One region of the Halomonas sp. DP3Y7-2 genome, then DNA from elsewhere that is predicted to be linked to it. Evidence: riboswitches for the same ligand, from Rfam matches in the RefSeq annotation. Region 1 holds a riboswitch; the other holds the start of a gene.
The links. Region 1 has a riboswitch for thiamine pyrophosphate ahead of thiC (phosphomethylpyrimidine synthase ThiC). Riboswitches for the same ligand answer to the same signal wherever they lie in the genome.
Positions count from the first base shown of each region.

Region 2: it holds a riboswitch for thiamine pyrophosphate, as region 1 does, so the genes downstream of both, KUV45_RS15570 (sodium:solute symporter family protein) here and thiC (phosphomethylpyrimidine synthase ThiC) in region 1, are expected to answer to the same signal.

Region 1 covers NZ_JAHVKJ010000010.1:581,295-584,939, reverse strand. Annotated here, with positions in the region: gene mdoH (glucans biosynthesis glucosyltransferase MdoH) at 1-229, shown strand, start outside; TPP riboswitch at 400-551, shown strand; gene tenA (thiaminase II) at 629-1,297, shown strand; TPP riboswitch at 1,392-1,526, shown strand; gene thiC (phosphomethylpyrimidine synthase ThiC) at 1,619-3,571, shown strand.
Region 2 covers NZ_JAHVKJ010000010.1:722,677-726,321, reverse strand. Annotated here, with positions in the region: gene KUV45_RS15580 (diguanylate cyclase) at 1-568, opposite strand, end outside; gene KUV45_RS15575 (hypothetical protein) at 723-1,571, shown strand; TPP riboswitch at 1,644-1,807, shown strand; gene KUV45_RS15570 (sodium:solute symporter family protein) at 1,886-3,331, shown strand; gene KUV45_RS15565 (LLM class flavin-dependent oxidoreductase) at 3,597-3,645, opposite strand, start outside.

The sequences.
Region 1 (3,645 bases):
CCTGGCCCGCGCCGGGCTTCTGCTGGTACCCAGTGAGACACGCCCCCCCAGGGTCGTCGCCGATCTACACATCGAGAGTCAGCTACCCTCATCGGGCGCGCCGGCCGCTCCCCCCAGCGAGCGTCCCCGAGACATGCCTGTGCAGTCCTTCCGACGCCCCCATCAATCGGCTGAGGTGCACAGCGACCCTGGCCACCCGATCGACACCCCCACGCCAGATCGTCGCTGATCCATCATAAGCCATCATCAGCGTCGGTGCAGGACGCCGCGGCCGTGACCCTCATGGCCGCGGCGTCATCATTAGGTAGTCTCTCTCGACAACCTCCCTTGACGCCCCCTTCCGATGCTATCCGAAAGTGGTGTCTGGCAAAGCCGCAGGGGCGTGCTAGACTGCGGTCGACTCGCTTGACGGGGTGCCGGTCAATCCGGCTGAGATGGTGCAGGGCCTGCGTGGTGTAGCGGCCCGACAGCACCGATCCCGTGGAACCTGATCCGGGTGCGGTGTGGACTCACACCTTGAACCGGCGTAGGGAATCAGGCGGTGGCACGCCTTCCCTGTGGGGGCCTGCCCTTCCTCCCCGCCGTCCTTCTCTGCCCCGCCCACCGGATCCACTATGCCGGAGCTATCATGGGCTACTGCTTCAACGACCTTATCGCTGCCTGCCGCGACGACTGGCGGCGCTATACCGAGCACGACTTCGTTCGTGCACTTGGGCGCGGCGACCTGAATGACGCCAGCTTTCGCCACTATCTGAAGCAGGACTACCTGTTTCTCCTGCAGTTTTCACGCGCCTACGCCCTTGCTGCCTACAAGAGCCAGAACCTGGAGAGCTTGCAGGGGGCCTTCAAGGGGATGCAGACGATCCTCGAGGTCGAACTGGGCCTGCATCTTGCCTACTGCCGAGAATGGGGCATTGACGACAGTGAGCTCAGCCGTCTACCGGAGGCACGTGCCACCCTGGCCTACACCCGCTACGTCCTCGACACCGGCAGTCGGGGTGATCTGCTGGACCTGCACGTTGCCCTGGCGCCCTGCATGGTCGGCTACGCCGATATCGGTCGCTGGCTGGCGGATCATCCCGAGACGCTGCGTGGTGGCGACAATCCCTACGATGCCTGGATCACCATGTACGCAAGCCCTGACTTTCAGGCCTCGGCCGTGCGCGAAAGACACTGGCTCGACGACCAGCTCAGCCAGGTATCGAGCGCTCGTTTCGAACGGCTGGCGCGCATCTTTAGCGACGCGACCCGTCTCGAGACAGACTTCTGGCAGATGGGACTAGACCTGAGTGACTGACCTTGGCGACGCCTTTAGGCGATTGAACTGAGCGATCGTACTGGGCGATCGACCTGGGTGATCGCGCTCGACAACACAGACAAGCTGACAATAGCAACGCTTGACGGGGTGCCGCAGCCAGCGGCTGAGATCATGCAGCGCATGAGACCCGTTGAACCTGATCTGGGGATACCCCCGATGTTACGGCATCGAGGCGAGGACCAGCGTAGGGATCAAGCGCTCACGGCCACGGCCTCGACGCCCCCTTCTCCCTCGCGACGTGCCATTACCACCATCAGGGCGACGCCACTTGCCCTGCACCGCCGTGAGAGGAAACCACCTATGTCACTCGACCATCCCTCGTCTCATCCGAGATCCCGCCATGACGCCCACTTCCTGGCCGAGACGGCCAGGGTCGACCAGGCCGCCGTCACTCCCCTGCCAGGCTCTCGCAAGGTCTATGTAGAGGGCTCCCGCCCCGACCTGCGGGTGCCATTTCGCGAAATCACCCTGTCGCCGACGCGCACCTCAGGCCCCGACGAAGCCAATCCACCGCTACTGGTGTACGACACCTCAGGCCCCTATACCGACCCGGCGATACAGGTCGATCTGCGCAAGGGACTGGCCGAGTTGCGCAGGCCCTGGATTGAGGAGCGCAACGACACCGAGTGGCTCGACGGTCCCACCTCCGAGTACGGCCGCCGGCGTGCCGATGACCCGCTGCTGGCACCGCTGCGCTTCGAGCTGACGCGCACACCACGCCGCGCCACCAGGACCGCCGATGGCCGCCCGGGCAACGTCACCCAATTGCATTACGCGCGGCGCGGCATCATCACACCGGAAATGGAGTTCATTGCACTTCGCGAGAATCAACGTCGACAGGCCCTTCAGGACCCTTATCGTGGCAGTGACGAGGTCGAAGCGATACTTGGCCACCAGCACCCCGGCCAGTCGTTCGGAGCCCGTTTGCCGGATGAGATCACCCCCGAGTTCGTGCGCCAGGAAGTGGCCGCCGGACGTGCCATCATCCCGGCCAACATCAATCATCCCGAAGCCGAGCCGATGATCATCGGGCGTAACTTTCTGGTGAAGATCAACGGCAATCTAGGCAACTCTGCGGTGACCTCCTCCATCGAAGAGGAAGTGGACAAGATGACCTGGGGGATTCGCTGGGGGGCGGATACGATCATGGACCTGTCCACTGGACAGAACATCCATGAAACCCGTGAGTGGATCATCCGCAACTCACCGGTGCCGATCGGTACCGTGCCACTCTATCAGGCGCTGGAAAAGGTCAAGGGCGTGGCCGAGGACCTGACCTGGGAGGTCTTTCGCGACACCTTGATCGAGCAGGCGGAACAGGGGGTGGACTATTTCACCATCCACGCCGGTGTGCTTCTTCGCTATGTGCCGCTGACCGCTGGCCGAGTCACCGGCATCGTCTCGCGGGGAGGCTCGATCATGGCCAAGTGGTGTCTCTATCACCACCAGGAAAGCTTCCTCTACACCCACTTCGAGGAGATCTGCGAGATCTGCAAGCAGTATGACGTGGCCTTCTCGCTGGGCGATGGGCTGCGCCCGGGATCCGTGGCAGATGCCAATGACGAAGCTCAGATGGCCGAACTCAAGACCCTGGGCGAGCTGACCCACATTGCCTGGAAGCACGACGTGCAGGTGATGATAGAAGGGCCCGGCCACGTGCCCATGCACCTGATCAAGGAGAACATGGACAAGCAGCTCGAGTACTGCGACGAGGCGCCCTTCTATACCCTGGGCCCGCTGGTCACCGACATCGCTCCCGGCTATGACCACATCACCTCAGGCATCGGCGCGGCGATGATCGGCTGGTACGGCTGCGCCATGCTCTGCTACGTCACCCCCAAGGAGCACCTGGGCCTGCCCGACAAGGACGACGTCAAGACCGGGATCATCACGTACAAGATCGCCGCCCATGCGGCGGATCTGGCCAAGGGGCACCCCGGCGCTCAGCGCCGGGACAATGCGTTGTCCAAGGCACGCTTCGAGTTCCGCTGGGAGGACCAGTTCAACCTGGGCCTGGACCCGGACACGGCCCGCGCCTACCACGACGAGACGCTGCCCAAGGACGCGGCCAAGGTGGCCCACTTCTGCTCCATGTGCGGACCCAAGTTCTGCTCCATGAAGATCAGCCAGGAAGTCCGCGACTATGCCCGCGACAACGGCCTGGACGGCGACAGCGAGGCGGTCATGGCGGGCATGGAGGCGCAGGCACAAGCCTTCCGCCAGCAAGGCGGTGCCCTGTACAAGGAAGTCTGACGCAAGCCCATCACGGCCACCTTCCCGCCCACGGCCCCGCGGGCGGGGAGGTGGCTGCCGTAAAGCGAATGCTG
Region 2 (3,645 bases), 140 kb from region 1:
ATGCTCTCCTGCCGTCCTGCAATACCAGTGAATCCTCGTAGCTGACCTCTACCCCCGCCAGGGCACGCGCGAAGCGCGGCTGAATCTTCGCATAGGAGGAGGCGTCGAGCACCGATGCCACTGGCTGACCTGCCAATTCAGACGACGTAAGGCCAATGAAGTCCTGATATGCCTGATTGTTGAAGCGAAAGCACAGGTCTCGATCCACATAGGCCACCATGACTGGAAGATGATCCGCTAGCCGAGCCACTACACCATGGTCAGGTCGTTGCTGCATCGGCAGACGCAGCACCATGCTGCCATCAGGCAGCATCACGTAAGCCGAGCTACGGCTTTGCCCCCTTCCCTGCTCATCCCACTGCCTGCCCGCACCCGCCATGGCTTCTGCAAGCCTGGCGGAGTGCCCCTGCAGCTCCGACAACGAACGTCCGACAACCTCATCGCGAGATCCTCCCAACACCGACGCACAATCGCCGGCCACGTCTAGCACCACCGCCGCTGGCGACACCCTGACGAGTACCGTCCCGGCAAGCGTCAATGCTTCTCGCACCCAGGCATACTGGTCCATGCTGGCTCTCCTGGTCGTTCCCCTGACGTGATAGGACGCACAAGCATCCTTCTGGCCTGCTCATGAATTTGGCTGTTTGTATGGTTGAATGCATCAGAATTTTCCACGCTGCGTGGACAGCACGTTCGCTCACGGTGCTCAAGAGGCGAATGCCATGTATTACCAGAACTTGATGGCGATCGAGAGAGCTCTCTCGCTCACGTACCAAGGACATGCCGCCTGGCTGGTGACTCAACTGGGCAGCGCTTACGGTCTTGTGGATTACCGTATGCAGACCACTCAAGCGGAGCCGGTTGACGACGACGGCAACGCCTATCGACTACCGCATCCGTTTAAGGACCAGCGCCAGCACGCCGACGTCCATCACTCCCCCCTGACGACAGTCCATGTCAGCCAGGGTCGCGACCACGTCGCGGAACTACTGCTGCCGGACAGCCCGACACAGACCCATCTGGAAGTCCTGCACGCGACGCTGCTCGGACAACCTTCGCTGGTTCGCCTTATCAACTTAAATGGCTCCCCCGCCCGACTGAGGCGTGCCGAGCAACATGAGCCACTGGTACAGCAATGCGATCAGCTGCTTGCGCTGCTGGTCCAACCTGCGCTGCGCCTGGTAATGGCTGGGCAGATCAGGGACGTACATCGCATTGGCCTGCATGCCCATCAGAGGGGATTCGAAGTCATCTGGTGCAGAGGCCAGCCAGGCACTGCGCTTGCCGAGGACACTGTCTCACCAGACACTCCCACGTCAGGCCTGTCCTTTCCCATGTCAGACCTGTCCTTTCCCATGGAAGTCCAGCACGCTGAAGCTGCCCACTTTCTTGCCGGCGGCGGAGGGCATCGGCGCACCCTCGTGCTGAACGCTACCTCTGATACGTCGCTGGCAGAGGTGGCGAAGAGCTCGGGTTGCTTCGACTGCAACAACAACCCCCACCCCAGGCTCTCGGAGACGACCCACTGGCTGGATCGGGCCTGCCAAACACTGTCACTCGAGGGGCGTTAGCGGCGCGATGCTTCCGCAACGAGCGCCCTACCTTTCTGCAATTGACAGCCCCGCGAGCCGGCCCTAGTCTGGACCTCTTCCTAGGGGAGCCCTACTGGCCATACAGGTCGTGACAGCGCCGCGACAGCGCTGTATCGCACCAAGGCCATAGTACGGGGCTGAGATTCCGCATTGCGCGGTAACCCTTTGAACCTGATCCGGGTCATGCCGGCGAAGGGAAGGATGGTTGCCGCACTCCCTCTTTCTTCCTGCCCGCCGTCCGTCCCGATGTCCACTGGTCCCTGCGGACAACGATAAGAAAGAGGTTTCTCTCGATGATGCTCGACCCTCTCTGGACGGCGCTGTGGCTGCTGCTGTGCGCTGCCATCTTTGCCATTCCAGGCCTGCTCTACGCCCGACGCCGTCGGGGCGGCCTTGATGACTACATCTCCGCACGTAACAGCCAAAACACTCGTGCCACGGTGCTGACGTTGATTGCCACCACACTGGGCACCTGGATCCTGTTTGGACCGGCCCAGGCTGCCACCTGGGGCGGTATCGCGGCGGTCATTGGCTACGCGCTCGGCTCCATGGTGCCTCGCCTGATGATGATTCCTCTTGGTCGACGCATGCGGGAGCTGATTCCCGAAGGCCACGGCCTGACCGAGTTCGTGATCCACCGCTACGGCCGCACGATGTATGCCTTCACCCTGGCGATTATGCTGTTCTACCTGTTTATCTCTCTGGCTGCAGGGCTGACCGCCATCGCCCACATGGTGACCCTGCTGGCCCCAATCCCCCTCTGGCTGACCGCCAGCGTGGTGATGGTCGCTACCCTGCTCTACACCTTTTACGGCGGCCTGCGCACCACCATCTTCACTGACAAGGTGCAGATGCTGGTGATCCTGCCACTGCTGGCTCTCTTGCTCATGTTTGGCTGGCAGGCGGCGGGTGGCGTTGCTCCGACGCTCGAGGGGCTGCACGAGCGTGCTCCGCAACTGCTGGATATCACCGATGCTGGCGGCCTGCGCGCTGGCCTGACCTTCTTTCTCGCGGTGATGCTAACGGGTCTGTTCTACCAAGGAACCTGGCAGAGGATCTATGCGGCCCGGGATACTCGCGTGCTCAGGCGTGGCTTTTGGATCGCGGGACTCTTCAACTTCCCGGTCATCGTGCTCATGGGTTTGTTCGGTCTGGCGTTCATCGGCCTGGGACTTGAGGGAGACGGCTCCGTCGCTCTGTTCAGCGTATTGTTGTCCGACGTGCCGCTGTGGTTTGCCTTGGCCCTGATTCCTCTTGGCCTTGCGCTGGTAATGAGTAGCGCCGACACAACGATCAATGCCACCTCCAGCATTATCGCCGTCGACATGCACAGGCTGCTGCCCCAGGCCAGTGAGGCGGCCTTGATGAGAATGGCGCGCTGGCTCATCGTCGTCGCTGCAATACCAGTGACGTGGGTCGCTGCGCAGGGCTACAGCGTCCTCTACCTGTTCCTGCTGGCAGACCTGCTGTGCTCTGCCGCAGCCTTTCCGGTGTTTTTCGGCCTGTTCAACCGCCGCTATCACGGTCGCAATGCTGTGATCAGTACCGCAGCAGGTCTGCTGGCCGGACTGTGGATGTTCCCCTCGCCTAACGGTGGCACCGCGACGCTACTGGAATCCTTCCTGCTGGCTGCCTTTGTTCCGGTGCTGGTATCTCTCGTCCTGATGAAGCTGATGCCATCTCGGGAGAGCTACGACTTCGACCGAATGAGCGGCCTGGTGAGACGCTTCCAGAACTAAGGAAACGCTGAATAAATGTTTCGAGCGATGACAGGTCGGTAGCTGCCGGAGCGGAAAGACCGGAGTTTACATGCGGTTAAATGAGGATCTTGAGCACCGCCAGCAGCCGAGATATCGAGCGCAGTAATTTATGCAGTGTTTCCCTAAGGCAATCAAACCGACGCCACTGAACCGAAACCATAACGGCGGGGCGAGCTCCCCCGCTGTTATGGCGGATGTCTGTAGAGGCTGTCATGCCTAGCAGCAGTGTGAACAAGACGCCAGCTCAGCAGCTGGGGCGTGACAATCCAAGATGGTCGCGCAGCGTCTTGCCC